Regions from separate parts of the Mycoplana sp. ABR4_002 genome, predicted to be linked through region 3. Evidence: predicted binding sites of a transcription regulator. Region 3 holds the regulator's gene; each other region holds the start of a gene.
The links. Region 3 encodes PhoB, which activates phosphate uptake and scavenging genes when phosphate is short. Its sites were predicted from a motif close to TGTCATNNANCTGTCAT; they were not measured.
Positions count from the first base shown of each region.

Region 1: a site for PhoB is predicted at 4,771-4,787, ahead of ppk2 (polyphosphate kinase 2). Genes of this name have one in related genera too.
Region 2: a site for PhoB is predicted at 3,953-3,969, ahead of ACXAGF_RS07515 (esterase-like activity of phytase family protein). Genes of this name have one in related genera too.

Region 1 covers NZ_JBSWVO010000002.1:282,627-292,262, forward strand. Annotated here, with positions in the region: gene ACXAGF_RS21570 (aldehyde dehydrogenase family protein) at 1-886, shown strand, start outside; gene ACXAGF_RS21575 (mandelate racemase/muconate lactonizing enzyme family protein) at 909-2,126, shown strand; gene ACXAGF_RS21580 (GMC family oxidoreductase) at 2,134-3,744, shown strand; gene ppk2 (polyphosphate kinase 2) at 3,784-4,707, opposite strand; gene ACXAGF_RS21590 (2Fe-2S iron-sulfur cluster-binding protein) at 4,874-6,937, opposite strand; gene ACXAGF_RS21595 (glutathione S-transferase family protein) at 6,980-7,591, opposite strand; gene ACXAGF_RS21600 (LysR family transcriptional regulator) at 7,729-8,622, shown strand; gene ACXAGF_RS21605 (slipin family protein) at 8,635-9,417, opposite strand; gene ACXAGF_RS21610 (NfeD family protein) at 9,414-9,636, opposite strand, start outside.
Region 2 covers NZ_JBSWVO010000001.1:1,564,232-1,573,867, reverse strand. Annotated here, with positions in the region: gene ACXAGF_RS07525 (metallophosphoesterase family protein) at 1-875, opposite strand, end outside; gene ACXAGF_RS07520 (MarR family winged helix-turn-helix transcriptional regulator) at 1,082-1,558, shown strand; gene ACXAGF_RS07515 (esterase-like activity of phytase family protein) at 1,696-3,888, opposite strand; gene hupB (DNA-binding protein HupB) at 4,077-4,352, opposite strand; gene lon (endopeptidase La) at 4,559-6,985, opposite strand; gene clpX (ATP-dependent Clp protease ATP-binding subunit ClpX) at 7,383-8,660, opposite strand; gene ACXAGF_RS07495 (ATP-dependent Clp protease proteolytic subunit) at 8,949-9,581, opposite strand.
Region 3 covers NZ_JBSWVO010000001.1:411,300-420,935, forward strand. Annotated here, with positions in the region: gene ppk2 (polyphosphate kinase 2) at 1-685, opposite strand, end outside; gene phoR (phosphate regulon sensor histidine kinase PhoR) at 822-2,111, shown strand; gene ACXAGF_RS02015 (PstS family phosphate ABC transporter substrate-binding protein) at 2,303-3,340, shown strand; gene pstC (phosphate ABC transporter permease subunit PstC) at 3,402-4,769, shown strand; gene pstA (phosphate ABC transporter permease PstA) at 4,769-6,058, shown strand; gene pstB (phosphate ABC transporter ATP-binding protein PstB) at 6,072-6,890, shown strand; gene phoU (phosphate signaling complex protein PhoU) at 6,943-7,656, shown strand; gene phoB (phosphate regulon transcriptional regulator PhoB) at 7,684-8,367, shown strand; gene ACXAGF_RS02045 (GcrA family cell cycle regulator) at 8,471-8,989, opposite strand; gene ACXAGF_RS02050 (acetylornithine transaminase) at 9,416-9,636, shown strand, end outside.

The DNA of each region.
Region 1 (9,636 bases), on a different contig from region 3:
CTCTGCCTTCGAGATCGCAGCGGCCGCCATGGAGGCCGAGTTGCCGGCGGGCCTCGTCAACATCCTGACCATGTCGCACGACGTCGCCGCAACGCTTTGTACCCATCCGTCGGTCGGCATGATCACGCTGACCGGTAGCCTGCAGGCGGGGCGCACGGTTCTCGAATACTGCAAGGCCAATATCGCCAAGCCGTCGCTCGAACTCGGTGGCAAGACGCCGGTGATCGTCGAGCCCGACGCCGACCTTGACGCGGTCGTGGCCGGCCTCGTGGCGGCCAAGACCAACCATTGCGGCCAGGTCTGCACGGCGCCTGAGCGGGTCTATGCGCACCGCTCGATTCACGATGCGTTGCTCGGCCGGCTCCGGGCCGGCTTCGCGGCAAGGGCGTTCGGCGATCGCGCCGTCGACCAGACACGCATGGGGCCGCTCGCCACGAAGTCGGCCCAGGCCAGCGTCCACGCGATGGTCACCCGGGCGGTCGAACAGGGCGCCCGGATCGAGGCCGGCGGCGTGCTGCCCGACGGCAAGGGAAATTTCTATCCGGCGACCCTGCTCTCCAACTGCCGGCAGGACATGGAAGTCGTCGCCGAAGAGGTGTTCGGCCCCGTGCTCGCCGTGCTCACCTATGACAGCGCGGACGAGGCCCTGGCGCTTGCCAACGACCATCAGTTCGGGCTGAGCTCGGTGCTCTTCACCAACGACTACGGCACCGTGATGCGCTTTGCCGACGCCATCGAGGCGGGCGAGCTCTACGTCAACCGCTTTCCTGCGGACCCTTATCAGGGCTTCCACGCCGGCTGGAAGCGGTCAGGACTCGGGGGCGACGACGGCAAGCACGGCATGCTCGAATTCACGCAGACCCGCCTGGTCGTGCTCAAGCACTGACGCTCGCAGAAGGACTTTCACCATGCAGATTGCCTCGCTCGCCGTCCACGTCGTTGCCGTGCCGCCGCCCCATATCGGCGGCATGTACTGGGTCTTCGTGCGGCTCACCACCAAGGACGGCATCGAGGGCGTTGGGGAAATCTACGCCACCGCCTTCCACCCCAAGGCGCTGGTGCCGTTGATCGAGGACGTTTTCGAGCGTCACCTGCTCGGCCACGATCCGCACGACATCGAGCGCTTCTGGCGCTCGGCCTATTCGAGCGGTTTCACCCAGCGTCCCGATCCGACGATGATGGGCATTGTTTCCGGGCTCGAGATCGCCTGCTGGGACATCGTCGGCAAGGCCGCCGGGCAGCCGGTGCACAAGCTGCTGGGCGGTTGCGTGCACGAGCGGCTGCGCGCCTATACCTATCTCTACCCGAAGAACGACGCCGGCGAATATGACTACAACGACGCCGAGCTCGCGGCCGACGAGGCGGCCAGAATGGTCGACATGGGCTTCACCGCCGTCAAGTTCGATCCGGCCGGTCCCTACACGGCCTATTCCGGTCATCAGCTGTCGATCGGCGTGATGGAGCGGTGCGAGGAATTCTGCGAAAAAATTCGCGCCGCGGTCGGCGGCCGTGCCGATCTGCTGTTCGGCACGCACGGGCAGATGGCGCCGTCCTCGGCCATTCGCCTCGCCCGCCGGCTCGAGAAATACGATCCGCTCTGGCTCGAGGAGCCGGTTCCGCCCGGCCAGGAAGAGGCGATGGCCAGCGTCGCCCGTGCGACGTCAATCCCGGTTGCTACCGGAGAGCGGCTGACCACCAAATACGAGTTCCAGCGCGTGCTGGAAACGGGTGCCGCATCGATCCTGCAGATGAATGTGGCGCGGTGCGGCGGCCTGCTGGAGGCCAAGAAGATCGCTGGCATGGCAGAGGCGCACTACGCGCAGGTCGCCCCGCACCTCTACAACGGGCCGATCGGTGCCGCAGCGAGCATCCAGCTGGCCGCGGCCTGCCCGAACTTTCTCATCCACGAGGCGATCGTCGACTTCAAGGGCTTCTATGCCGAGATCCTCCAGAGGCCGCTGCAGTTCGACGACGGCTACCTGATACCGTCGCGCGAACCAGGGCTCGGCGTCGAACTCGACCTCGACGTGGTCGAGAGGAACTCGCCCTACGAGGGCCAGCGCCTGCACCTGCAGATGGACGACAAGCCCGTCGACATCAAGGCGTTTGCACCCGCTCGCGGCTGAGGATCACATGACCACCTTCGACTACATCGTTGTCGGCGCGGGGTCCGCCGGCTGCATCGTTGCTGCCCGGCTTGCCGAGGACGGAAAGCACAAGGTGCTGCTGATCGAGGCGGGCGGCAAGGACAGCTCGCCCTGGTTTCGCATCCCGGTCGGCTACGCCCGCTCCTATTACGACCCGCGCGTCAACTGGATGTACTGGACCGAGCCGGAAGCGGCGTTGAACCAGCGACGCATCTACGCGCCGCGCGGCAAGGTCCAGGGCGGCTCGGGCTCCATCAACGCAATGATCTTCGTGCGCGGCGCGGCTGCGGACTTTGATGACTGGGCCGCGGCGGGCAATCCCGGCTGGTCCTATGGCGAGGTGCTGCCGTACTTCAAGAGGCTCGAGACCCATGCGAACGGCGAGTCGGATTTCCACGGCGGAAACGGGCCGATCCACATCACCCCGATGCGCGACCAGGCGCACCCGATCACCAGGCGCTTCCTCGACGCCTGTGCCGAGCTGCAGCTGCCACTCAACCGGGACTTCAACGGTGCGACGATCGAGGGCGCCGGCGTCTACGACATCAACACCCGAAACGGCGTGCGCTCATCCTCCTCGCTCGCCTACTTGCGATCAGCACTAAGGCGCCGCAACCTTGCCATCCTCCGCAACGCCCGCGCCCGCAAGATCCTCGTCGAGGACGGACGGGCGCGTGCCATCGAGGTTGCGACGCCGGCTGGCACCGAGAACTATTCCGCCCGGCGCGAGGTCATCTTGTGTGCCGGCGCCGTCGACACGCCGAAGCTGCTGCAGCTCTCGGGGATCGGCGATGGCGCATTGCTGCAAGCGATGGACATCCCTGTTGTCCACCATCTCCCGGCCGTCGGACAGAATCTGCAGGACCATCTCTGCGCCAGCTTCTACTACCGCTCGACCGTGCCCACCCTCAATGATGATCTCGGCAACCTCTTCGGCCAGGCCCGCCAGGCGCTTCGCTACGCCGTGTCGAGGCGCGGACCCCTGGCCCTGAGCGTCAACCAGGCGGGCGGCTTCCTGCGCGGCAGCGCGCAGGAGGAGCGGCCGAACATCCAGTACTACTTCAATCCCTTGTCCTACCGGATCCCGTCGGACCCGCGCGCCGGCCTCAAGCCGGAGCCCTATTCCGGCTTTCTGCTTGCCTTCAATTCCTGCCGGCCGACCAGCCGCGGCACGGTCAGCATCGCTTCACCGGACGTGAACGACGCGCCGCACATCCGTCCGAACTACCTCACGACCGCCCGGGACGAGGCAGAGGTCATCCAGGGCAGCCGGCTGGCGCGCCGGATCATGGCCGCGCCCGCGCTGAAGGCGATCACCGAACGCGAGATGCCGCCCTCGGCCGAGGCCGTGAGCGACGCCGAACTGCTCGCCTATTTCCGCGAGCACAGCGGCTCGATCTATCACCTGTGCGGCACCGCTGCGATGGGCCCCGACGCCCGGAGCTCCGTCGTCGACGCCTCGCTGAAGGTCCATGGGCTCGCCGGCTTGCGCGTCATCGACGCCTCGGTCTTCCCGAACATCACCGCCGGCAACATCAACGCGCCGACGATGATGGTCGCCGAAAAGGGCGCAGCTGCTGTCCTGGGGGAGGGGTAGTCGCCGGTAGCAGCCAGGTTCGGCATCGACAGATCCGGGCTAGTACTTCGACGGAACGTAGAGCTCCCGCGGCAGGACCTGACGCTCGTAGTCGGGGTTGAAGATGCGGTCCGGAAGGGAAATGTCCTCGTGCGGAACCTCCTCGTACGGGATCTGCGACAGCAGGTGATCTATGCAGTTCAGGCGCGCCCGCTTCTTGTCGTTGCCCTCGACGATGAACCAGGGCGCCTCCGGGATGTTGGTGCGGGCGAAGGTCTCCTCCTTCGCCTTCGTATAGGCCTCCCAGCGCACCCGTGACTGAAGGTCCATCGGCGACAGCTTCCACTGCTTCAACGGATCGTGGATCCGCATCAGGAACCGCATCTGCTGTTCTTCGTCGGTGATCGAGAACCAGTACTTGACGAGGCGAATGCCGGAGCGGACGAGCATCCGCTCGAATTCAGGCACGTCGTGGAAAAACTGCCCGACCTCGTCTTCGGTTGCAAAGCCCATGACCCGCTCGACGCCCGAGCGGTTGTACCAGGACCGGTCGAACAGCACGATCTCGCCGCCGGCGGGCAGGTGCGGCACGTAGCGCTGGAAGTACCACTGCGTCTTCTCGCGGTCGGACGGCGCCGGCAGGGCCACCACGCGGACCACGCGCGGGTTCAGGCGCTGGGTGATGCGCTTGATCACGCCGCCCTTCCCGGCCGAGTCGCGGCCTTCGAAGATGACCACCACCTTCTCCTTGCGATAGGCGACCCAGTCCTGCAGCTTGATCAGCTCCGACTGCAGCGCCAGCAGCGCCCGGAAATACTCGATGCGCGCGATCGTCGGCGGATGGGTTTTGCGGTAGATCTTGCGGATTTCCTCCGACAGGGCCGCCGGTTCGGACAGCTCCAGCTCGTAGTCCTCGTCGATCGTATCGGCCAGCTCCGCCTCGAGCCAATCGATTCCTTCCGCGTCGTTTCTTGAGATCTTCATTTCAGTCCTCCGGCGCTCACCCTCGGGTCACGGTCTTGATCTCTTCACCTATGCTACGACTACGTGAAGGATTCTTGACAGGGTGCCGAGGTCGGTGGCGCGGGACGTGCCCATGAAGAGCCCCTTCCGGCATTTCCGGCGGTATGGATGTCTCTCTCCGCCGGGTTCAGATGTCCAGCGTCAGCCGCAGCTCTCCATCCTCGGCCGGAACGGCGCAACAAAGGAGCGCTTCGCCGGCGGGCAACTGGAAGGACGGCGCTGCGGGATAGGTGACGCTGCCGCCCAGGATGCGCGTGCGGCAGCTGCCGCAGCTGCCGTTGCGACAGCCATAGTCCGGTGACAGGCCGCTGGCCTCGGCGAGGTCCAGCAGGCTGTCGCCGCCCGGCTGCCACTTTGCGTCCTTTCCCGAGCTGGAGAAGACGACCCGGACCGGCTGCGAGGAGGGCGCCGGCGCGGTCGCGGCCTCGGCATCGGGTGCCCGCTTAAGCGAGGACGGGCCGAAGGCCTCCGCATGGATGCGCGCATCGGCGACGTTGAGCGCGCGCAGCCCGTCATAGAGGTCCTGCATGAACGGAGCGGGACCGCAGAGATAGAAGTCGTAGTCGTCGAAGGGCAGGTGCGCCTTGAGCAGCGCGACGTCGATGCGACCGCTGGCGTCGTAGTCTCGGCCGGCAACCGCGCCCTCCGGTCTGGTCAGGGTGCGAACGAGGCGGATGGCACCCTCGCCTGCCTCGACAAGGGCGGCGATCTCGTCGTCGAACGGACGCTCCGCCAGGGTGCGGGCGCCGTGGAACAGCCAGGCCGGTCGCCTCCGGCCCGTGAGCCGTCCCTGATGGACGAGCTCGCGCAGCATCGCGACCATCGGCGTGATGCCGACGCCGGCGGCGACCAGCACGGCCGGGCGCGGCCCGTCGGTCTCGATCGCGAAGCCCCCCGCCGGGGCGCGGGCCGAGAGGATGTCGCCCGGCCGCAACCCGTGCAGGTAGGACGAGACCGTGCCCTCGGCCTTGACGCTGATGCGGTAGATCCCGTCCGTGGCGGCAGACGAGAGCGTGTAGCTGCGCACGAGCGGATCGGCCCCGTCCTTCGGCGCGATCCGGAGCGGGAGATGTTGGCCGGCGCGGTGCGGCGGGAGGCCCGCACCGTCTGCGGGCAGAAGGTAAAGCGATCGGATGGTTGAGCTCTCCGCCTCGCTGCGGACAATGCGGAACGGCCGCCAGTGCATGGCAGGAGCGGGCGAGCGCAGGCGGTCTCCGGCTTCCGCCCAGGTTCCGGTCGCAAACACGTTGGGCGACCGGCCGTCCGCCCGCGACGACCAGCGCAGCGGGGAGCCGCCCGCCCGGAAGAGGATCTTTCGCGGCCGGAACCGCCACAGCCGCTCGGCGCCCTGGAACGCGGCAATTTCCGGGGAATCGAGCACGACCTCGGCATCCCCCGTCAGTTGCAGCAGGTCGCCGCGCTCGAAGTCGACGAAGACGAGCCCGGCGCGCGGATTGATCAGGAAGTTGCCGAGCGTGTTGAAGTAGAGATTGCCGGCGAAGTCGGGAACCGTCAGTACGCCATCCTCGCCCACGTGTACGAAGCCCGGGCGCCCGCCGCGATGCGAGACATCGATCTGCCGCTCGCCGCTGTCGCGGTCGACGTAGGAGGCGACGAAGAAGGTATCGGCGGCGGCAATCAACGCCTTAGCACGCGCGTCGAGGGCGTCGAGCCGGGCGGGCGGCAGAGAGGCCGGCGCGGCCGGATCGCGCACGAGGGCGGCGTCCCTGAGGTGGATATATTGCGGGCAGTTGCCGAAGCTCTGGCCGACATGGACGACAAAGGCCTCGTCGCTCTTCCGGCCGATCCGACCGTTGAGGCGATTGCGCCGGCGCGTCTCCAGCTGGATGCCGAGCATGGCGATGGCATCCCCGTCGTCCATTCCCGCATCGGCCGGGTCGTGCCGGTCGCGTGGAAGCCGAACCTCGAGATGGGTGGCGTCCGGCGCCTGCAGGAAGCCAGGCCGGGCGCCGCGCAGGGTCGCCCAGACGTCGCCTTCGGCATCGACCGCACCGAAGACGGCGAAGGGCAGCATCGGGAAGAACTGGCGATGCTGGTCGGGCATGAAGCTGCGCACGAAGTTCCGTCCCGGGGCATCCATGCGTTCGACCACCCCGACGTGACGCTGCAGTTGCAGTTCGCCTTCATGCCAGGGCGATCCGGGGGCGCCCGCTTCGACCTTGTCCAGCATCGCAGTTCTCCAGTCAGTGTGAACGCAAAGGCCGCTGCGCCGTCATGCCGCAAGGCCGACGGCGGACTTGCGGAAGGCGACGAAGCCGGCAAGCCCTTCGATGCGGGACAACCATGCCCGGACATGCGCATAGGCGCCAAGGTCGACATTGCCCTCGGGGGCGGCCGAGACGTAGCTGTAGAGCGCGACGTCTGCGATGGTGGGCCGGTCGCCGACGAGGAAGGCTCGTTCGGTGAGTTCGGCGTCAAGCAGCGCCAGGATCTGGTGCGCGGACGCGATCGCTTCGTCCGCCTTCAGCATGGCGCCGAACAGGGTGACGCGCCGGGCGGCAGCGGGCCCATAGGCGATTTCGCCCGCAGCGACCGAGAGCCACTTTTGCACCCTTGCCGCCGAAGCCGGATCGTCGGGCAGCCAGTCGCTGCGGCCGAGCTTCTTCGCAAGATAGACGAGGATGGCGTTCGAATCGGTGACCACCGTTTCCCCGTCGTCGAGCACGGGAACCTGGCCGAACGGATTGAGCTTCAGGAACTCGGACGACTTGTGCGCGGATGCAAGCAAATCGACGTCGATGAGTTCGCAGGGCGCGCCGATCAACGACAGGAAAAGTTCGGCCCGGTGCGCGTGGCCGGAGAGCGGATGGCGATAAAGCTTCATGACAAGATCCTTCCATATGCCAGGAACGTGGTGCGGGATGGCGTAGACATCGGTCGCGACAGACAACCTATACATTTCCGAATTTTGGCAGTAGATTGCGAAAACGGTATTACGCCTTCCAAATAATGGAAACAAAGATGGATCGCCTCGACGCCATGACCGTATTGCTCGCCGTCGTGGACGAGGGCAGCCTGTCGGCCGCAACGCGGCGGCTGCGCATGCCGCTCGCCACGGTCAGCCGCAAGCTCTCGGAGCTGGAGTCACATCTCGGCGCAAGACTGGTCACCCGCACGAACAGGCGCATCCTTCTGACCGAGGCCGGCCGCTCCTATGTGGAGGCGGCCAAGGAGATCCTGGCGCGGGTTGAGGATGCCGAGAAGGCGGCGGCCGGCGAATACAGCGCCGTCAGGGGCGACCTGACGATGACGGCCCCGATCGTCTTCGGCCGCCTGCACGTGCTGCCCGTCGTCGTTGCGTTCCTAAAGGAGCACCCTCAGGTCAACATCCGGCTGACGCTGGGGGACCGCTACGTCAACATGGCCGACGACCACATCGACGTTGCCTTGAGGATCGGAAATCTGCCGGACAGCAACCTGGTCGCGACCAGGGTCGGGTCGCTTCGCCGCGTGATCTATGGAAGCCCGGACTATCTGGCCGAACACGGTCGCCCGGCACATCCGCAGCAACTTGCCGGGCATGCCTGCATCACTTTCGAGAACCTGATGGCGGCAAGTGCCTGGACCTTCATCGAGAGCGGGCGCGAGATATCGGCGGCCATTCACTCACGGCTGGTCGTCAACACGGCGGAATCGGCCTGCGACGCCGCCGTGGCGGGGCTTGGCCTGACGCGGCTGCTTTCCTACCAGGCGGCGGACGCCGTGGCGGCGGGACGGCTGTTGCCCGTTCTTGAGGAATTCGAGCACCCGCCATTGCCGGTGCAGCTTGTCTATCTGCCGCAGGGACTGGTGCCGATGAAGCTCAGGGCATTCGTCGATTTCGCGGGGCCGCGATTGCGGGCCGCCTTGCGGTGACTGACGGCCGCCTCAGGGTTCGTGCCGCTCGCCTGGTTTCTGCACAAGATCCGTCAGCGTCTGCATCAGGTCGAGCGGCAGCGGAAAGACGATGGTCGAGCTTCGTTCTCCGGCGATGTCCTGCAGGGCCCCGAAATAACGCAACTGCATGGCGTTTGGCTGTTTCTCGAGGATCGCGCCTGCCTCGGCCAGCTTGCGCGCCGCCTGCTGCTCGCCTTCGGCGTTGATCACCTTGGCGCGGCGCAGCCTTTCCGCCTCGGCCTGCTTGGCGATGGCGCGGATCATGCTCTCGTCGATGTCGACATGCTTGATCTCGACATTCGCCACCTTGATCCCCCAATTGTCGGTCTGCTTGTCGAGGATCTCCTGAATGTCGGCGTTGAGCTTGTCGCGCTTGGCCAGCATCTCGTCGAGCTCATGCTTGCCCAGCACCGAGCGCAACGTCGTCTGGGCGAGCTGGCTCGTCGCGGCCCCGTAGTTTTCCACGTTGATGATCGCGCGCTGCGGATCGACGATGCGGAAATAGAGCACCGCATTGACCTTGACCGACACGTTGTCGCGCGAGATCACGTCCTGGCTGGGGACATCCTCGACGAAGGTGCGCAGGTCTGTGCGGACGACCTGCTGGACAACCGGGATGATGATGACGAAGCCGGGACCGCAGACGCGGCTGAACCGTCCGAGGGTGAAGACGACGCCGCGCTCGTACTCCCGGAAGATCCGGACGGCGGAAGCGAAAAAGGCCACGACAAGCGCCAGCAGGAGCGCATAGCTGATCAGGTCGACCGGTATCATGTCAGGCTCCCTGCGGCATCGGCCGACGTTCCGGGCGGGGAGGTTTGCGCCGGTGCGACGACCAGTGTCAGCCCGTCGAGCCGGGTGATGCGTACCATGTCACCTTTCTTGATTTGTCCGTCACCGCGCGCGTGCCAGCGCTCTCCCTCCGCCCAGACATGGCCTTCACCACGCGTCCAGTCGAGCACCTCTGCCGCGATGTTTTCGAGCCGCGAAACG
Region 2 (9,636 bases), 1.2 Mb from region 3:
CGGCAGATGAGCTGGTCGGCACGCGCGCGGCCCTTTGCCTGTCCGAGCGCGGTCCGGGCGAGCTGCAGCATCGCCGGCCAGTCCTGCGCCCCCGTCAGGTCGACCGCAAGCCGCTCGAACTCGGCCACCGCCAGGAACCGCTCCTCGGCGGCCAGCACACCGTCGTCGCCGACGGTGACCAGCGTCACCGACTTCGGCCCGGCTTCGTTGATGTCGCGCCCCTGCGGAATGCCGGGCATGACTACCATCGGCTGTTCGGCATGGACGGCGCGGCGGTGGATATGGCCGAGCGCCCAGTAGTCGAAACCGTGGGCGGCGAGGTCGGAGACGCTCGTGGGCGCATAGTTGTCGTGCCGCCCCGCGCCGGCAAGGCTGGTGTGCAGCATGCCGATGTTGATCGCGTCCGCGACCGGCGGCCTGTAGCCCGGAAGCAGGCTCGCCGGCGCGTGCGGCTGGCCGAAGCTGATCCCGTGCACGTGGACCGCGCGGCCGTCGGCCAGCGAGCCCGCCTGCAGCGGACGGCCGCGCCCGTCGAAGACGTGGACGTTGGCGGGAAACGTCAGCTCGCGGGTGATCTGCGACTGCGCATCGTGATTGCCGCGGATGATGAAGACGCGAATGCCGGCCGTCTCCAGCCGCCGCATCTGGCCGACGAGATAGAGCGCGGTCGCCATGGAGGTCTGCGAGCCGTCATAGAGGTCGCCGGCGACCAGCAGCGCGTCGACGCGCTCGGCGATGCAGAGGTCGACGATCCGCTCGAGCGTACGGCGGGAGGCGCCGCGCACGAGATCCGCCAGCTCCTCGTTGCGCAGCGCCAGCGAGGCAATCGGCGAGTCGAGATGCACATCGGCGGTGTGGACGAAGCGGAAGGGCATGCCCGACCATCCCCGGGTCCGCCGGCCCGGTCAATGCTCGATCCGCTCGGCGGGAGGGTTATACTCGGATAATTGCACCACCCTGCGGAACTGCGAGGCCGCATCGGCGGATGTCGCGGCAGCAGCGTAAATCTTGGGCGACCGGGCGCCGGAAATGCGCGGCATTTCTTTTGACATGGTCCCTCACTATACCTATATTGCCCCTCATGAACGATACGATCGACATCGCCCAGGGCATGTTCAAGCTCTACCATCAGGTCAGCCGCCTGGTGAACGAGTGCATGATGGACGAGGGCGTCTCGCTCGCCCGCAGCAAGTTCCTGTTGCTCTTGTCCTGCCAGGGTCCGCAGCGATCGACCGACATCGCCGCCGCCCTCGGCTTTGCGCCGCGCACGGTTACCGAGGCCATCGACGGACTCGAGCGCGACAAGCTCGTCGTGCGCGACCCAGACCCGAAGGACCGCCGGGCCAAGATCGTCTCCATCACCGAGACCGGACTTGCCGTCATCAACGCCGCGCAGCAGCCCCAGCACAAGACGATCGAGGCCATCTTCGATGCTCTGAGCCAGGAGCAGAAGGAGCAGTTGTCCGAGATCCTGCGCTGTCTCAGCGCGCGCACCGAAGAACTCCAGCGCGCCCGCAACGAGGGCCAGCCGGCAGGATCGCCACTCGAAGCGGTCTGAACACATCCCTTCTCGCCGATGCCACCCTTGCCGGTAACAGCGACCGGTCGCCGGCATTCCCGCATCCACGACCGAACACAAAAGACGGCCGGAAGCACCTGCGCCCGGCCGTCTTGGTGTGCGCCCGATACGCGGACCTACATCGCGTTCATCGAGCCGATGCCGAAGAACAGCGTCTCGCCCGAGGAGTCGTCGACGCCGTCGTTGTCGGTGACGACGTAGCCATTGCCGGCGGCATCGACGGTAAAGCCTTCGACCTTGTCGACAAGGTAGCCGTTCAGGGCATTCAGGTCGGGGATGAAGTCGCGGACCTCTTCCTTGTTCACGACCGGTAGCGTCTCGCCGAGCTTGGCCGGCTTAAGTTCGGAGAGCGCCACGCGATAGAGCTTCTTCAGCCTGGCATTGTTGCCGATCTGGTTGTCGCGCTCGATGACATAGGCGTGGTCACCATGGACGGTGATCTCGGAAAGGCCGACCCAGCCCTCGCCCGCCGCCTCCAGCGGATAACGCACCGCGCCCCATTCTTCCGTCGCCGGCTTGTAGGAGACGAGCTTGACGAAGCCCTTCTCGTCGTCCTTCCACTCGCGCTGGACCGCCATCCACAGCACCGTGTCCTCGCCCTCGCCCACGACGGTGATGCCTTCGAAGCCGAATCGGGTTTCGCCGGCACGCAGTTCGGCGGGAATGGCGATCTCCTTCTTGATCTCGCCCTTCTTGTTCACGTGGATGATGGCGTGGGCGTAGAGCTTGTCGGCATTGCCCTCCGAGGCGAGCCAGAAGCCGCCCTCCCCGTCTGTGGCGATGCCTTCGAGGTCGAGCTTCTGCGCCGGTGCACCGTCGCGCGTGACCGTCAGCTTGTCGGTGATGACCGCCGGCGTCTGCGTTGCGTCGACGGTGAAGATCGAAGGATCGGACGAATAGAACGAGTCGCTGACGGCAAAGAGCTTGCCCGGCTCGTTCTTGTCGGCCGCGAGGGCGGACAGCGCGCCGAAGCCGACCGGCAGTCCGTCCTTGTCGGCCGACCTGATCTGCGGATAGGCGGCCACGCCTTCGGCGCGCTCGTAGATCATCACGTGCGAACGGGCCAGGCCGTCCTCGCCGAGATCGGTCTCGTTGGCGGTGACGAAGAGATTGCGGCCGGGAATGGCGACCGCGCCTTCCGGACCGACGCCGGACGGCAGGAGCTGCAGCAGTTCCGGCTCCGCACCGGTGTCCTTGTAGACGCCGACGATCGAACCGCGCTCGGACAGCACGAAGAACAGCTTGTCCTCGCCGAAGGCCGCCGCCTCAAGACCTTCAGGCTCCACGCCCTTGGAATTGCGCTTGTCGGGATAATGGCCGACCGAAACGATCGCGTGCTCGAAGGACGGGCCGCTCTCGTGGAGCACCTTGCCGGCCTTGTCGAAGATGGTGAAGCCGCGGCTGCCGCCCTCGTAGTCGCCTTCGTTGGCCACCACCAGGCGCTCGTCGTCCAGCCACTTGACCGCATCCGGCTCGCGCTTCTGGCCTTCCTTCTTTCCGGTCAGGGCGATGGCGCCATCCTTCCTGGTGTCGATGCCCACCAGGTCGACGGTGCCGGCCGAAAAGTGGCTCCTTACCGCACCCGTCTTTCCATCGACGATGACGATGTGGTTGTTCTCCTGCAGCGTCACGGCGATCTCGTCCTGGCCGTTGAAGGAGACGAATTCCGGTTCCGGATCTTCGCCGGCGACTTCGGCAAGCCCGGTGAGCGCGACGCGCTTGAGCGTGCCGCAATCCGGCACGCCGTCCTTGAGCGCGAGGATGACGAGGTCGCCGGCCGGCATCTGCGGGATCGCCCCGTCGTTGAGGTCCTCGTCGCGCTCGTTCTCGATCGCGATCGCGGCAAGGGTCCTGTCGCTGTTCAGCGCGATCGAGTCCGGCTGGCCGCCGATGTCGCAGGTGGCCTCGACCGCCTTCGAGCCAAGGTCGACCGTCGCCAGCATCCCGGACGGCTCGACATAGCTCCTGCTGGTGTTGACGGCGACGAGCGCCTTGCTGCCGGCGACGGCAACCGACGTCGGCTCGCCCTCGAAGGCGACCGAGCCGCCGGCCTTCGGAGCCTTCGCATCGGTGATGTCGATGAAGCCGACCGCCTTCAGCGGGCTGTCGGAATAGACGAGCGTGTTGCCGTCCTCGGTCGCCGCAATGATTTCCGCGGACGACTCCGTCTTCGGGTCTGCGCCTTCCGGCAGGTTGTCGATGACGGTGAAAGAGGCAATGCGATTGAACACAGGTTCGGCAAGAGCCGAGGACGCAGCGGATGCGGCCAGGACGGCGGCAAGCGCGGCAACGAGCGATCGGGACTTCATCAAATCCTCCGGGATCCTGAATTTCTGGAACCCGGGGTTTCTGGGCCTGGCCTGTTACACTGCGATGACAGGCACATGACAGATGCACGACAGACAACAACGAAAAAGGGTCCGGACAACCGGACCCTCAATCTTTTGATGCACGCCGGCCAGACCGGTCGAACCGGTCCCGGCCACGGCGATCAGGCTCAGCCGTTGACGGCGTCCTTCAGACCCTTGCCGGCCGAGAACTTCGGCACGTTGCGGGCCGGGATATCGATCTCGGCGCCGGTCGAAAGGTTGCGGCCCTTCGAGGCTTCGCGGCGCGATACGGAGAAGTTGCCAAAACCGACGAGGCGCACGTCGCCGCCGTTCTTGAGTTCGCCCTGGATCGTCTCGAATACAGCATCAACAGCCGATGCCGCATCCGTCTTGGAGAGACCCGACTTCTCGGCCACTGCGGAGACGAGTTCGTTCTTGTTCATGTTTCCACCCCTTTCATACGGTTCGAAACGACTCAAACATAAGTCGTGGGCAGAATACGCATCGACCTTGGCTCCGCAACTGGATTTCCGCTGCAAACGCTGAAATTCCGGGGTTTTCACAGGGTTTTAGACGAAAAAGGCCGGCATCGCTGCCGGCCCTTCCAATTTTACCGCTCCGTGGAACGGCATTTGAGGCTTCGTTTACCTCAATGAGCGATCGCCGTGCCGCTCTCGTCAGCCGATTCGACGGTTGCAACCGACTTCGATTCAACCGACGACGGATCCCACTCGATCGGCTCCGGCTTGCGTACCAGCGCGTGCTCGATGACCTCGCCCATGCGCGTGACCGGAATGATCTCCATGTTGTTCTTGACGTTGTCCGGGATCTCCGCCAGGTCCTTGGCGTTCTCTTCGGGGATCAGCACCTTCTTGATGCCGCCGCGAAGCGCGGCAAGCAGCTTCTCCTTCAGGCCGCCGATCGGCAGGATCCGGCCGCGCAGCGTGACCTCGCCGGTCATCGCAACGTCCTTCGACACCGGAATGCCGGTCATGATCGAGACGATCGCGGTGGCCATGGCGATGCCGGCCGACGGACCGTCCTTCGGCGTTGCGCCCTCCGGCACATGCACGTGGATGTCGGTCTTGTCGAAGCGCGGCGGCTCGATGCCGAAATCGATGGCACGCGAGCGGACATAGGATGCCGCCGCCGAGATCGACTCCTTCATGACGTCCTTCAGGTTACCCGTGACCGTCATGCGGCCCTTGCCACCCGGCAGGCTCACGCCTTCGATGGTCAGCAGTTCGCCGCCGACCTCGGTCCAGGCCAGGCCGGTAACAACGCCGACCTGATCGTCGCGCTCGGCCGAACCGTGGCGGTAGCGCGGAACGCCGAGGAAGTCGTGGATGTTCTCCGCCGTCACTTCCACCTTGGTCGCCTTGCCCTTGATGATCTCGGTCACCGCCTTTCGGGCGAGCTTCATCAGCTCCCGCTCGAAGTTGCGGACGCCGGCCTCGCGGGTGTACTGCTGGATCACCGCCATCAGCGCACCGTCGGTCACGGAGAATTCCCGCTCTTGCAGCGCGTGGTCACGGATCGCCTTCGGCAGCAGATGGCGCTTGGCGATCTCCAGCTTCTCTTCCTCGGTGTAGCCGGCAATCCGGATCACTTCCATGCGGTCCATCAGCGGCGCGGGAATGTTCAGCGTGTTGGCGGTGGTCACGAACATCACGCTCGACAGGTCGTATTCAACCTCAAGGTAATGGTCCATGAAGGTCGAGTTCTGCTCCGGATCGAGCACCTCGAGCAGGGCCGACGACGGATCGCCGCGGAAGTCCATGCCCATCTTGTCGATCTCGTCGAGCAGGAAGAGCGGGTTCGACTTCTTCGCCTTCTTCATCGACTGGATGACCTTGCCGGGCATCGAGCCGATATAGGTGCGGCGGTGGCCGCGGATCTCGGCCTCGTCGCGCACGCCGCCAAGCGCCATGCGGACGTATTCACGCCCGGTGGCCTTGGCGATCGACTTGGCGAGCGAGGTCTTGCCGACGCCCGGAGGACCGACGAGGCACAGGATCGGCCCCTTGATCTTGTTCGAGCGGGCCTGCACGGCGAGGTACTCGACGATCCGCTCCTTGACCTTGTCCAGCCCGAAATGATCCTCGTCGAGGATCTTCTCGGCGTTGTTCAGGTCGGTCTTGACCTTCGACCGCTTGTTCCACGGAATGCCGGTCAGCCAGTCGAGATAGTTGCGCACGACGGTGGCTTCCGCCGACATCGGGCTCATCTGGCGCAGCTTCTTCAGCTCGGCGTCCGCCTTCTCGCGGGCCTCCTTGGAAAGCTTGGCCTTGGCGATCTTCTCTTCCAGTTCGGCCATCTCGTCGCGGCCGTCCTCGCCGTCGCCGAGCTCCTTCTGGATCGCCTTCATCTGTTCGTTCAGGTAGTACTCGCGCTGGGTCTTCTCCATCTGCCGCTTGACGCGAGAGCGGATGCGCTTCTCCACCTGCAGCACGGAGATCTCGCCCTCCATGAAGCCGAGCGCCTTTTCCAGACGCAGCTTGACGCTGGTCGTCTCGAGCATTTCCTGCTTCTCGACGATCTTTATGGAGAGGTGCGAGGCGACCGTGTCTGCCAGCTTCGAGTAGTCCTCGATCTGGCTGGCCGCGCCGACCACTTCCGGCGAGATCTTCTTGTTGAGCTTGACGTAGTTCTCGAACTCCGAGACGACAGAGCGCGCCAGTGCCTCGATCTCGACCGGGTCCTCGTCCGGCTCGGCCAGCACGCGGGCATCGGCCTCGTAGAAATCCTCGCGGTCGGTGTAGCCTTCGATCTCGGCGCGCGCGCGTCCCTCGACCAACACCTTCACGGTGCCGTCGGGAAGCTTCAGCAACTGCAGGACGTTGGCGACGGTGCCGACCTTGTAGATCGCATCGGGCTCGGGATCGTCGTCACCTGCGTTGATCTGGGTGGCAAGCATGATCTGCTTGTCGGTCCCCATCACCTCTTCCAGCGCGCGAATGGATTTTTCGCGGCCGACGAACAGCGGCACGATCATGTGTGGAAACACTACGATATCGCGCAGCGGCAATACCGGGAATGCCGTGCTCTCTTGCGCGCCAGACGTCTTCTTCGTCATGTTCTGTCCTTTCCAACTTCCCGTTACCGGGAGCTGATGCCGGGCGCCCTGTTGCGCTCTTTCCGGCCTATTCTCGTCCACCCACAGGTGGAGTTATGTCATCAAGTTTTCAAGCCCTGAGGGGCCATCACAAACGCGTTGCACAAGACCATCAGGCTAGTGGCGGGACCTGACGCCGGGCTTGCGCCGCAGCATTCCGGTTCGCGCACCCGAGACGCCGGATTGCCCGGTCACCGTGCACCCATCGGCTGCGTCCACGCGTCTGCCCGCTGGCAGGCCTGGTACCATTCGTCATTTCGAAACTTGACCGGCCGGCACGACCGACTGGGGTGCCCTGCAGGCCGCTTCCAATATGCGAAGACCCGCCGGAGGCGGGTCTGCAATGCGTCGGGCCGCGTCAGGCGGACACATTCGCCTTTTCTTCGGAGCGATCGGAGTAGATGTAGAGCGGGCGGGATGCGCCCTTCACCACCTCGTCGGAAATGACCACTTCGCGCACGCCTTCCAGCGTCGGCAGCTCGAACATGGTGTCGAGCAGGATCTTCTCCATGATCGAGCGCAGGCCGCGGGCGCCGGTCTTGCGGATGATGGCGCGGCGGGCGATCTCGCGCAGCGCGTCCTCGTGGAAGGTCAGTTCCACATCCTCCATCTCGAACAGGCGCTGGTACTGCTTGACCAGCGCGTTCTTCGGCTCCGACAGGATCTGGATCAGTGCGTCCTCGTCGAGGTCCTCGAGCGTCGCCAGCACCGGCAGGCGGCCGATGAACTCCGGGATCAGGCCGAACTTGACCAGGTCCTCCGGCTCGAGGTCACGCAGCACCTCGCCGACGCGGCGGTCCTCCGGCGCGCGCACCGTCGCCCCGAAGCCGATCGAGGTCTTCTCGCCGCGCGCCGAGATGATCTTGTCGAGGCCGGCGAAGGCGCCGCCGCAGATGAACAGGATGTTGGTCGTGTCGACTTGCAGGAATTCCTGCTGCGGATGCTTGCGGCCGCCCTGCGGCGGGACGGACGCGACCGTGCCCTCCATGATCTTCAGGAGCGCCTGCTGCACGCCCTCGCCCGACACGTCGCGGGTGATCGACGGGTTGTCGGATTTGCGGGAAATCTTGTCGACCTCGTCGATGTAGACGATGCCGCGCTGCGCGCGCTCGACGTTGTAGTCGGCGGCCTGCAGCAGCTTCAGGATGATGTTCTCGACGTCCTCGCCGACATAGCCGGCTTCGGTCAGCGTGGTGGCGTCGGCCATGGTGAAGGGTACGTCGATGATGCGGGCGAGCGTCTGCGCCAGATAGGTCTTGCCGCAACCGGTCGGGCCGACGAGCATGATGTTCGACTTCGCCAGTTCCACGTCCGAACCCTTGGCGGCATGCGCCAGTCGCTTGTAGTGGTTGTGCACGGCAACCGATAGGATGCGCTTGGCCTGCTGCTGGCCGATGACGTACTCGTCGAGGACCTTGATGATGTCCTGGGGCGTGGGCACGCCGTCGCGGGACTTCACCATCGAGGTCTTGTTCTCCTCGCGGATGATGTCCATGCACAACTCGACGCATTCATCGCAGATGAACACGGTCGGGCCCGCAATCAACTTGCGGACTTCGTGCTGGCTCTTGCCGCAAAATGAACAATACAGAGTGTTCTTGGAGTCGCCGCCGTTGCTGCCGCTGACCTTGCTCATATCACTTTCCTTCCGGCATGCCGCGCAGGCTGCAAGCCCCGCGGACCACTCAACCCACCCGGAGGCCCGGCCTGCAACGCCGGCCCATCAAGGCTCTTTGGGGTACTGGCCGGCTGAGATGACGATCCCCCAGCCGGTGGCAACGAATCCCCCACTCAACCGTACGTTACCCGGTGTCGGGCCGAATAACGCTGACGGCCATTATTAACGTCTTTGTCGCGCGGATAAAGCCCTTGGACCATTACAAATGTGTCACAGCGACTCTCATCCGCACACATTCCATTGATGTCACTCGCCGGGCGTACCCTCGATCGCCTCGCGCGTCGTGATCACCTTGTCGACCAGGCCCCAGTCCAAGGCCTCGTCGGCGCTCATGAAATGGTCGCGATCGAGCGTCTGCTCGACCTCCTCATAGCTGCGGCCGCAGTGCTTGACGTAGACCTCGTTCAGGCGGCGCTTCATCTTCAGGATGTCCCGGGCGTGGCGCTCGATGTCGGAGGCCTGGCCCTGGAAGCCGCCGGAGGGCTGGTGCACCATGATGCGCGAGTTCGGCGTGGCGAAGCGCATGTCCTTGTGGCCGGCGGCGAGCAGCAGCGACCCCATCGAGGCCGCCTGGCCGATGCAGAGCGTCGACACGGCCGGCCGGATGAACTGCATGGTGTCGTAGATCGCCATGCCGGAGCTGACGACGCCGCCCGGCGAATTGATGTAGAGCGCGATTTCCTTCTTCGGGTTCTCGGCCTCGAGGAAGAGAAGCTGGGCGCAGACGAGCGTCGCCATGGAATCTTCCACCGGACCGGTGAGGAAGATGATGCGTTCCTTCAGCAACCGGGAAAAGATGTCGTAGGAGCGCTCGCCGCGGTTGGTCTGTTCGACGACCATCGGCACGAGACCCAGGGCGGTATCTACCGGATTTCTCATGTCAACCCTTCTCAGTGTGGCCCGAAACCCTTGCGAAGCGCCGGGAATCAAGAAT
Region 3 (9,636 bases):
TGTCGGTGTAGTCGTCCCACTTCTGCAGGGCTGCAATGTCCATCGGGGACAGCTTCCACGTCTTCAGGGGGTCGTGGCGGCGCTCGTGAAACTGCTTGATCTGCATCTCGCGCCCGATCTCCAGGTAGAACTTGAAGAAGATGATGCGGTCGGCGATCACCATCTTCTCGAACTCCGGCGTCTCGGCCAGGAACTTCTCGTACTGCTCCGGCGTGCAGAAACCCATGACCGGCTCCACCCCGGCGCGGTTGTACCAGGAGCGGTCGAACAGCACCATTTCGCCAGCGGTCGGAAACTGGGCGATGTAGCGCTGATAGTACCATTGGCCCTGCTCGGTTTCGGTCGGCTTGGCGAGGGCGACCACCCGCGCGTAGCGTGGATTGAGGTACGCGCGTGTGACGAAGATCATGCCGCCCTTGCCGGCTGCGTCGCGTCCCTCGTAGACGGAAATCACCCGCTTTCCGGTGGCCTGCAGCCAGTATTGGACCTTGACGAGTTCGATCTGCAGCCGCTTCAGATCCTCCTCGTACTCGTCCTTGTCCAGCTTCTTGTCATAGGGGTATCCGCCCGAGGACAGGGCGTTGTCGTCCACCCAGCCGGGCAGCTTCGCATCGTCGATGTCGAACAGCCGCGTCTTGCCGCCGCTCTCGATCTCCACTGGCTTGATGTCAGGAAATTTCGACATGATTCCAGCTCCCGCCTCTGCGCCCTGATGGGGGAAGCAGGCCACAACCGCATTGCGATTTCAAGCGCACCGTGAAAAACATGTCATGAAATGGCGCTATGGCTTCCCGTTCAGGCAGTGATCGAGGAGGGCATGGATGAAGGCGAGGAAGGGGCTTGTTGTGGAGGAGCGCGGGTCGACAGTCCGGTGGCTCTTGCGGCAGCTGTGGGACGAGCGCGTCCTCCTCGCCGCGGTCGTCTTCACCGCCTTCTTGATGTGGTTGGGCGGCCTTCCCGTCGGCTGGATTGTCTTTGCGGCGATGCTTCTGCTCCTCGCCGGTCTTGCGCGCGCCGACCGCTTCGAGCAGCGCTCGTCGGCCGCCCCTGCGGCGGTGGTCCCGCACGCCGACGGCGATGCCGCCGAAGACCTTTCCTCCATCGCGGCGCTGGTCGATGCGCTCGACATGCCTGTGGTAATCGTCACCGATGACGAGACCGTCAGGCTGCAGAACCGTGCCGCCACCACGCTCTTCGGTCCGATCCCGCGCAACGCGGACCTGGCCGGCCGCATCCGCGCACCGGGCGTCCTCGACATGGCGCGCGAGGTGATGGCGACCGGGCAGGCCAAGGAAATCGAACACTCGGAGCGGTTGCCGTCCGAGACCGTGTATATCGTGCGCGCCGCTCCGATGCCGTCGCTCGGTGCCCGCCTCGGCGGTGGGCGATACTTCCTGATCTCGTTTCGCGACGTGTCGCAGGCTCGTCGGATCGAGCGCATGCGCTCCGACTTCGTCGCCAATGCCAGCCACGAGCTGCGTACGCCACTTGCCTCGCTGCGCGGGTTCATCGAAACCCTCCAGGGGCCGGCCCGGGCCGACGGCAAGGCGCAGGAACGCTTCCTCGCCATCATGCACGAGCAGGCGACCCGGATGAGCCGTCTCGTCGACGACCTGCTGTCGCTGTCGAGGCTGGAGTTGAAGTCGCATATTCCTCCCGACCAAATGGTGGAGCTGGGGCCATTGGTGGGCTACGTGCGCGACAGCCTTCAGCCGTTTGCCCAGGAGCTTGGCGTGGAAATCACGCTCGATCTGCCGCCGCAGGCCGTCGAGGTCGCCGGCGACCGCGACGAACTGATCGAGGTATTCGAGAACCTGATCGAGAACGCCTGCAAGTATGGCCAGGAGGGCAAGCGCGTCGACGTGCGCCTGGCGGTGGGCGACGGCGGGCATCCGGAGGTGTCCGTCACCGACTACGGCCCCGGCATTCCGCCCGAACATGTCCCCCGCATCACCGAGCGCTTCTACCGTGTCAATGTCGAGGCCAGCCGCTCGAAGAAGGGAACCGGTCTCGGCCTTGCGATTGTCAAGCACATCCTCACCCGGCACCGGGCTCGGCTGGTCGTGAGGTCGGAAGTCGGCACGGGGACGGTCTTCGTCGTCAAGTTCTGACACAAAGCCGGCGCCGGCTGTGAGTTCGGGGATAAAAGCTCAACGAATTCCGCGACATAAAGTGTCACAAATGTTTCATCGATTTGACATAAAAGCATTGGCGAAGCGGCGTTAGACAGGGGCCGCTGATCGACGGCAGGCAAAGGCCGACGCCGGCGTACCCACACAAGCCCATACCGGGAGAACTTCAGATGAAATCTCTTAAACTCACCGTAGCCGCACTGGTTGCCACCGCCGCCCTGACCGGCGTTGCCGTCGCCCGCGACCAGATCAAGATCGTTGGTTCCTCCACCGTGTTTCCCTACACGCAGGCCGTTGCCGAGGAATTCGCCACCAAGACGGGCAAGCCGGCTCCGGTCGTCGAGTCGACCGGTACGGGCGGTGGCTTCAAGGCTTTCTGCGCCGGCGTCGGTGAAGAATTCCCCGACATCACCGGTGCCTCGCGCGCCGTCAAGGCGTCGGAAATCGAACTCTGCGCCAAGAACGGCGTTGACAGCATCACCGAGGCGATGATCGGCTATGACGGTCTTTCGATCGCCATTTCCCGCGCCAACGAAGCCGAGTGGGATCTGACCGAGGAGCAGATCTTCAAGGCGCTCGCCGCCGAGCTTCCGGACGGCAAGGGTGGCTTCGTCGCCAACCCGAACAAGAAGTGGTCGGACATCGATGCTTCGCTGCCGGATGCGAACATCGTTGCCTTCGGCCCGCCGCCGACCTCCGGCACCCGCGACGCCTTCGTCGAGCTCGTCATGCATGACGGTTGCTCCAAGCTCGAAGGCATGGCCGAGCTGAAGAAGTCCGACGAGGACAAGTGGAACGAGGTCTGCTCGCGCATGCGCCAGGACGGCCCGTTCGTCGAAGCCGGCGAGAACGACAACCTGATCGTTCAGCGTCTCGACGCCGATCCGAACGCTGTCGGCATCTTCGGCTACTCCTTCCTTTACGAGAACGAAGACAAGCTGAAGGACGTCAAGATCAACGGCATCGAAGCGAATACCGACACGATCGCCGACGGTTCCTACCCGGTCGCCCGCCCGCTGTTCATCTATGTCAAGAACGCTCACCGCGACGTCGTTCCGGACATGAAGGACTTCCTGGCCGAGTACGTCTCTGATGCGGCCCTCGGCCCGGACGGCTACCTCGCCGAGCGCGGCCTCACCCCGCTCGCCGACGACCTGCGCACGAAGGTCACCGATGACGTGACCAATGCTACGAAGCTGACCAACTGATCGTCAGCTACCGCCGCCCGCCTCGCGCGGGCGGCTCCCTCATTTCCGAGGAACGGATGTCATGACCGGCACATTGGTTTTGTTGATTGTCGCGTTGTCGATCGTGACGGCGCTCTTTGCCACCCGCAAGGCAGGTTTTGCCGGCGCATCCGCCGGAAAAGTCCATTCCCGCCCCATCTATCATGGTTTGAATACGGCGATCTGGGCAGGCGTGCCGGCGCTTCTGATCGTGCTGGTCTGGCTGTTCTGCCAGGGAACCGTCATCGATCGCATGGTGCTGAGCACGATGCCGTCCGCAGAAACGGCGACCGCGTCCGAGCAGGCTCTGATGATGAGCGAGGTTCGCCAGAACGCCGCCGGTCGCTCGTTCAGGGAGCCGACCGAAGAGATCAAGACCGCAGCCGCCGCCTACAACGCGCTAAAGGCCACGGCAAACATGGCGATGGTCGCCGTGGCCGCAGCCGCCGCCATTGCCGGGGCGGTGCTTGGCCTGCGGGTCGTTCGGCCGCGCTTCCGGGCCCGCCATTCGGTCGAGCGCGCGATCACGATCTTCATGCTCTTCTCCTCGCTCGTCGCCATCATCACGACCGGTGGCATCGTGGCCTCGCTGATTTTCGAGGCCGGGCAGTTCTTCCTGCGCGTGCCGGTGCAGGAGTTTCTGTTCGGTCTGCGCTGGGAACCGCAGATCGCCATGCGCGCCGACCAGGTCGCCGGGCAGGGCGCGTTCGGTGTCATTCCGGTCATCTTCGGTACCGTCATGATTTCGGCTATCGCGATGATCGTCGCCGTGCCCATCGGCATCCTCTCGGCCGTCTATCTCACCGAGTTCTCGCATCCGCGCTTTCGTGCCGTCGTCAAGCCGCTGCTGGAGATTCTCGCCGGCGTCCCGACGGTCGTCTATGGCTTCTTCGCCGTGCTGACGGTCGCCCCGGCGATCCGCAGCTTCGGCGCCGGCATCGGGCTTGAAGCCTCCCCCAACAGCTCGCTCGCCGCGGGTCTGGTGATGGGGATCATGATCATCCCGCTCATCTCCTCCCTTTCGGACGATGCCCTTGCCGCCGTTCCCCGCGCAATGCGCGACGGATCGTTTGCGCTGGGATCGACCCGGAGCGAGACCATCCGCAAGGTGCTGATCCCGGCGGCGCTGCCGGGCATCGTCGGCGGCGTGCTGCTGGCCCTGAGCCGCGCCATCGGCGAGACGATGATCGTCGTCATGGCCGCGGGCCTGATCGCGAAGATGACGATCAACCCCTTCGATGCCGTGACCACGGTCACCGTTCAGATCGTGACGCTGCTGACGGGTGACGCCGAATTCGACAACCCCAAGACGCTCGCCGCCTTCGCGCTCGGTTTGGTGCTCTTCATCATGACGCTCATTCTGAACATCATCGCGCTTCGCACGGTGCGCAAATATCGGGAGAAATACTGATGGATGCTACCAGCGAAACGCCCATCAAGCAGATCGACTGGCATTCCAAGGAAATGGTGGCGCGGCGCAAGGCGCGCTACGCTTCGGAGGCCCGGCTCAAGTTCTACGGGGTTGCGGCGATCGTGTTCGCACTCGGCTTCCTGGTGTTCCTGATCGGTTCGATAACCTATACCGGCTACTCCGCCTTCACCCAGACCATGGTGAAGGTAGAGATCGACCTGAGCTCGGCGGAGGTGGACAGGACCGACCTGATGGGCGCCGACTGGCGCGGCATCTTCCGCCAGGCGATGCGCGCGGAGGCCGGCGACCTCTCTCGCCGCGAGGAGCGGGACTATTTCGGCCTGTTCACCGATCAGTCGCCCTACATCGTGCGCGACGCCGTCATCGCCGACCCTGACCGACTGACCGGGCGGCACAGCTATCTGGTGCCGATGTCGGACCCGGCGGACCAGCTCGCCAAGGGGCAGATCAGCCGCGACACGCCGGAGAGCCAGCGCCGGATGAACGACAAGCAGATCGAACTGTTCGACAAGCTGTCGGCCGAGGGGCTGATCTCCCGCCCCTTCAACTGGGGTCTGTTCTTCAACCCGGACAGCCGCTTCCCGGAACTTGCCGGCCTCGCCGGCGCGATCTCGGGTTCGTTCTGGACGCTCCTCGTCACGCTTGTGATCTCGCTGCCGATCGGCATTGCGGCGGCGATCTATCTCGAGGAGTTTGCGCCAAAGAACCGCATAACCGACCTGATCGAGGTCAACATCAACAATCTGGCGGCGGTGCCGTCGATCATCTTCGGCCTTCTCGGCCTGGCGGTGTTCCTCGGCTGGTTCGGCATGCCGCGCTCGGCCCCGTTGGTCGGCGGTCTGGTGCTGTCGCTGATGACGCTGCCGACGCTGATCATCACGACGCGCAATTCGCTGAAGTCGGTGCCGTCGTCCATCCGCGAGGCGGCGCTCGGCATCGGTGCCTCCAAGCACGAGGCAATCTTCCACCATATTCTGCCGCTTGCCATGCCGGCCGTCATGACTGGAACGATCATCTCGCTGGCGCGTGCCCTCGGAGAGACGGCCCCGCTGCTGCTGATCGGCATGAACGCCTTCATCACCTCGGAGCCCGGCGGCGTCATGGATGCGGCCACCGCCCTGCCGACGCAGATCTACATCTGGGCCGACAGCCCCGAGCGTGGCTTTGTCGCACGGACCTCCGCAGCGATCCTGGTGCTGCTGGGCTTCCTGATCGTCATGAACGGCATTGCCATCTATTTGCGTCAGCGCTTCGAGCGCCGCTGGTAAAGGAGACACTTCAATGAATATGCTTACCGACATTGAAGTCGAAGAGAAGATTGGCAAATCCATGAGCAACGAGTCGCAGTACAAGATGGTCGGCAAGGACGTCTCGGTCTACTACGGCGAGAAGCGTGCGCTTTTCGACGTGAACCTGAACATCCGCGAGAATACCGTCACGGCGCTGATCGGCCCCTCCGGCTGCGGCAAGTCCACCTTCCTGCGCACGCTGAACCGGATGAACGACACCATCGACGGCTGCAGCGTCACCGGCAACATCACGCTTGATGGCGACGACATCTACGACCCGACGATCGACGTGGTCGAGTTGCGTGCCCGCGTCGGCATGGTGTTCCAGAAGCCCAACCCGTTCCCGAAGTCGATCTACGAGAATGTCGCCTACGGCCCCCGCATCCATGGCCTGGCGAGGTCGAAGGCCGATCTCGACCAGATCGTCGAGCGGAGCCTGCAGAAGGCCGGCCTGTGGAGCGAGGTCAAGGATCGTCTGCACGAGCCGGGCACCGGCCTTTCGGGCGGTCAGCAGCAGCGGCTGTGTATTGCGCGCGCCGTGGCGGTCAGCCCGGAAGTCATCCTCATGGACGAGCCGTGCTCGGCGCTCGACCCGATCGCGACCGCCAAGGTCGAGGAACTGATCCATGAACTGCGGACAAATTTCACCATTGTCATCGTCACGCACTCGATGCAGCAGGCCGCCCGCGTCTCGCAACGCACGGCCATGTTCCACCTCGGCAATCTCGTCGAGGAGAACGACACCGACAAGATGTTCACCAATCCGGACGACCAGCGCACGCAGGACTACATCATGGGCCGCTTCGGCTGATGCGGTCCTGATATCCGGCTGAGATCTGCGCTGCGCGCTTGAGGAAAAGACCATGTCATCGACCCACATCGTTTCGATCTATGATGAAGAACTGAAATACCTGACCCGCCGCATTTCGGAGATGGGTGGCACGGCCGAGCAAATGTTGGGCGATTCCGTGCGCGCGCTGGTCAATTCGGATGTCGGGCTGGCCCAGAAGGTCATTTCCGAGGATGTCGTGCTCGACACCGCCGAACGGCAGATCAACGAAAAGGCGATCGTGACGATCGCGAAGCGCCAGCCGGTTGCGGCGGACCTGCGTGAAATCATGGGCGCGATCCGCATCGCCGCCGAACTGGAACGGGTCGGCGATCTCGGCAAGAACACCGCCAAGCGTGTGATCGCCGTCCAGAGTTCCGGCGTGCCGCGCACGTTCGCCCGCGGCCTGGAGCATCTGGCCGAGCTGGCGCTGACCCAGCTGAAGGAGGTTCTGGACGTCTACGCCTCGCGCAACGTCGAGAAGGCCAAGGAAATCCGCGAGCGCGACGACGAGATCGACGCGATCTACACCTCGCTGTTCCGCGAGTTGCTGACCTACATGATGGAAGATCCGCGCAACATCACGCCGTGCACGCATCTGCTGTTCTGCGCCAAGAACATCGAGCGTATCGGCGACCACGCCACCAACATCGCCGAGACGATCTTTTACATGGCGACGGGCGCGCCGCCGGAGGGCGAACGCCCGAAGGATGACCACACCACGTCGGTCGGTGCGGTCAAGGAGTAGTGTGCGCTTAGGACTTCAGGAGTTCTCATGGTTCCCAAGATTACCGTGGTCGAAGACGAGGAGGCGCTCAGTGTCCTCCTGCGCTACAACCTCGAGGCCGAGGGCTTCGAGGTGGACACGATCCTGCGCGGTGACGAGGCGGAGATCCGCCTGCAGGAGCGCCAGCCGGACCTGCTCATCCTCGACTGGATGCTGCCCGGCGTATCCGGCATCGAACTGTGTCGCCGCCTGCGCCAGCGCACCGAAACCGAACGCCTGCCGATCATCATGCTGACGGCGCGCGGCGAGGAGAGCGAGCGGGTGCGGGGTCTTGCGACCGGCGCCGACGACTACGTGGTCAAGCCGTTCTCGACGCCGGAACTGATGGCGCGGGTCAAGGCAATGCTGCGCCGCGCCCGACCGGAAGTCGTGGCGACCCTTCTGAAGTGCGGCGACATTGAACTTGACCGCGAGACGCATCGCGTCCATCGCCGCAGCCGCGAGGTGCGGCTTGGCCCGACCGAGTTCCGCCTGCTCGAATTCCTCATGTCCTCGCCAGGCCGGGTGTTCTCACGCTCGCAACTGCTCGACGGGGTCTGGGGCCACGACATCTATGTCGACGAGCGTACCGTCGACGTCCATGTCGGACGCCTGCGCAAGGCGCTGAATTTCTCCAACATGCACGACGTCATCCGCACGGTGCGCGGTGCGGGCTACTCGCTGGAAGCCTGACCGTCGCTTCGGCTGGAAACGAAAAACGGGCCGTGCGGCCCGTTCTCGAATTGTCGTCTGTCGCGTCCAGGAGACTGGCGAGTCCCTCAGCGTCCCGGGTCCTTCAGCGAGCCCGGCGCCGTTCGGCCGACGGCTGATAGGCCATGCGCTGGTGGTAGACGCAATAGGGTGAATTGTCCGGGGATTCGTTTCCGCAGAAGTGGAAGTCGTCCTTCAGCGGGTCGCCGTTCGGCCACTTGCAGGTCCGCTCCGTCAACTGGGTCAGTTCCAGGCGGCGCGACATCGGCACGACGACGTTGGTGTTGAACCGCGTGATCGGCTGTTCGTCGTAGTCGAAGGCGATCTCTTCCTTGACCACGGTTGCGCCGGCCGGACGTGCGACCGTGCGGGTCGCGACCCGCGGCGCGAAGCTCGCCGGGCGCGACGTGGAGGCGGGGCGCTTGGCACGGGTTGCGGTCGGCGTGCCGCCGGCCTTCGCCCGGCCGGGGAGGGCGAGGCGATGGACCTTGCCGATGACCGCGTTGCGGCTGACGCCGCCGAGCTGTGCTGCGATCTGGCTGGCGCTCAGTCCCTCGGACCAAAGCTTCTTGAGCTTTTCGACCCTCTCGTCTGTCCAGTTCATGTGATCGCCTCCGTTCCGGCTCCTGCAGGGAGAATCCTTCCCCGTGGCCCCGGATGGTTCCGGGGCGCAGAACGCCCTGATACTGTTGGTGACTAGGTCCGCCGCATGCAGTCTAGCAATTGATCTTTAACCTACTGACAGGGTGACTCCGTGACAAGAGTCGCCGGAATCCGGCCGAATCGATTTTCCAGTTTTCCCCAACTTGCTCGTGCGGTGTGACTCGCTTGCGACACTTCGGCCGAGCATTTCGAATCCTGACGTTGCGGTAGATTAAGGCGGATTGACATGGCGTGCATTTGTTGACATCGCCCGTTGAAATGCTGATAGTGCGCCCGCCGCCGCAAAGGCGGCGTTTTCGCTTTTTCTCGCGTGGAAACGGCAGAAACAGAACAGATTTCCGCATCCGCTGCGAAGGAGATACGCGCCATGGCCGATGCCACGCCGCTTTACGAGACCTATCTGCGCGCGCCGCTGCGTTTTGAGCGCGGTGAGGGCGTCTGGCTGGTCGCCGAAGACGGTACGCGGTATCTCGACTTTGCCGCCGGCGTCGCGGTCAATTCGCTCGGCCATGCGCATCCGCACCTGGTCGAGTGCCTGAAGGCCCAGGCGGACAAGGTGTGGCATCTGTCCAACCTCTACGAGGTGCC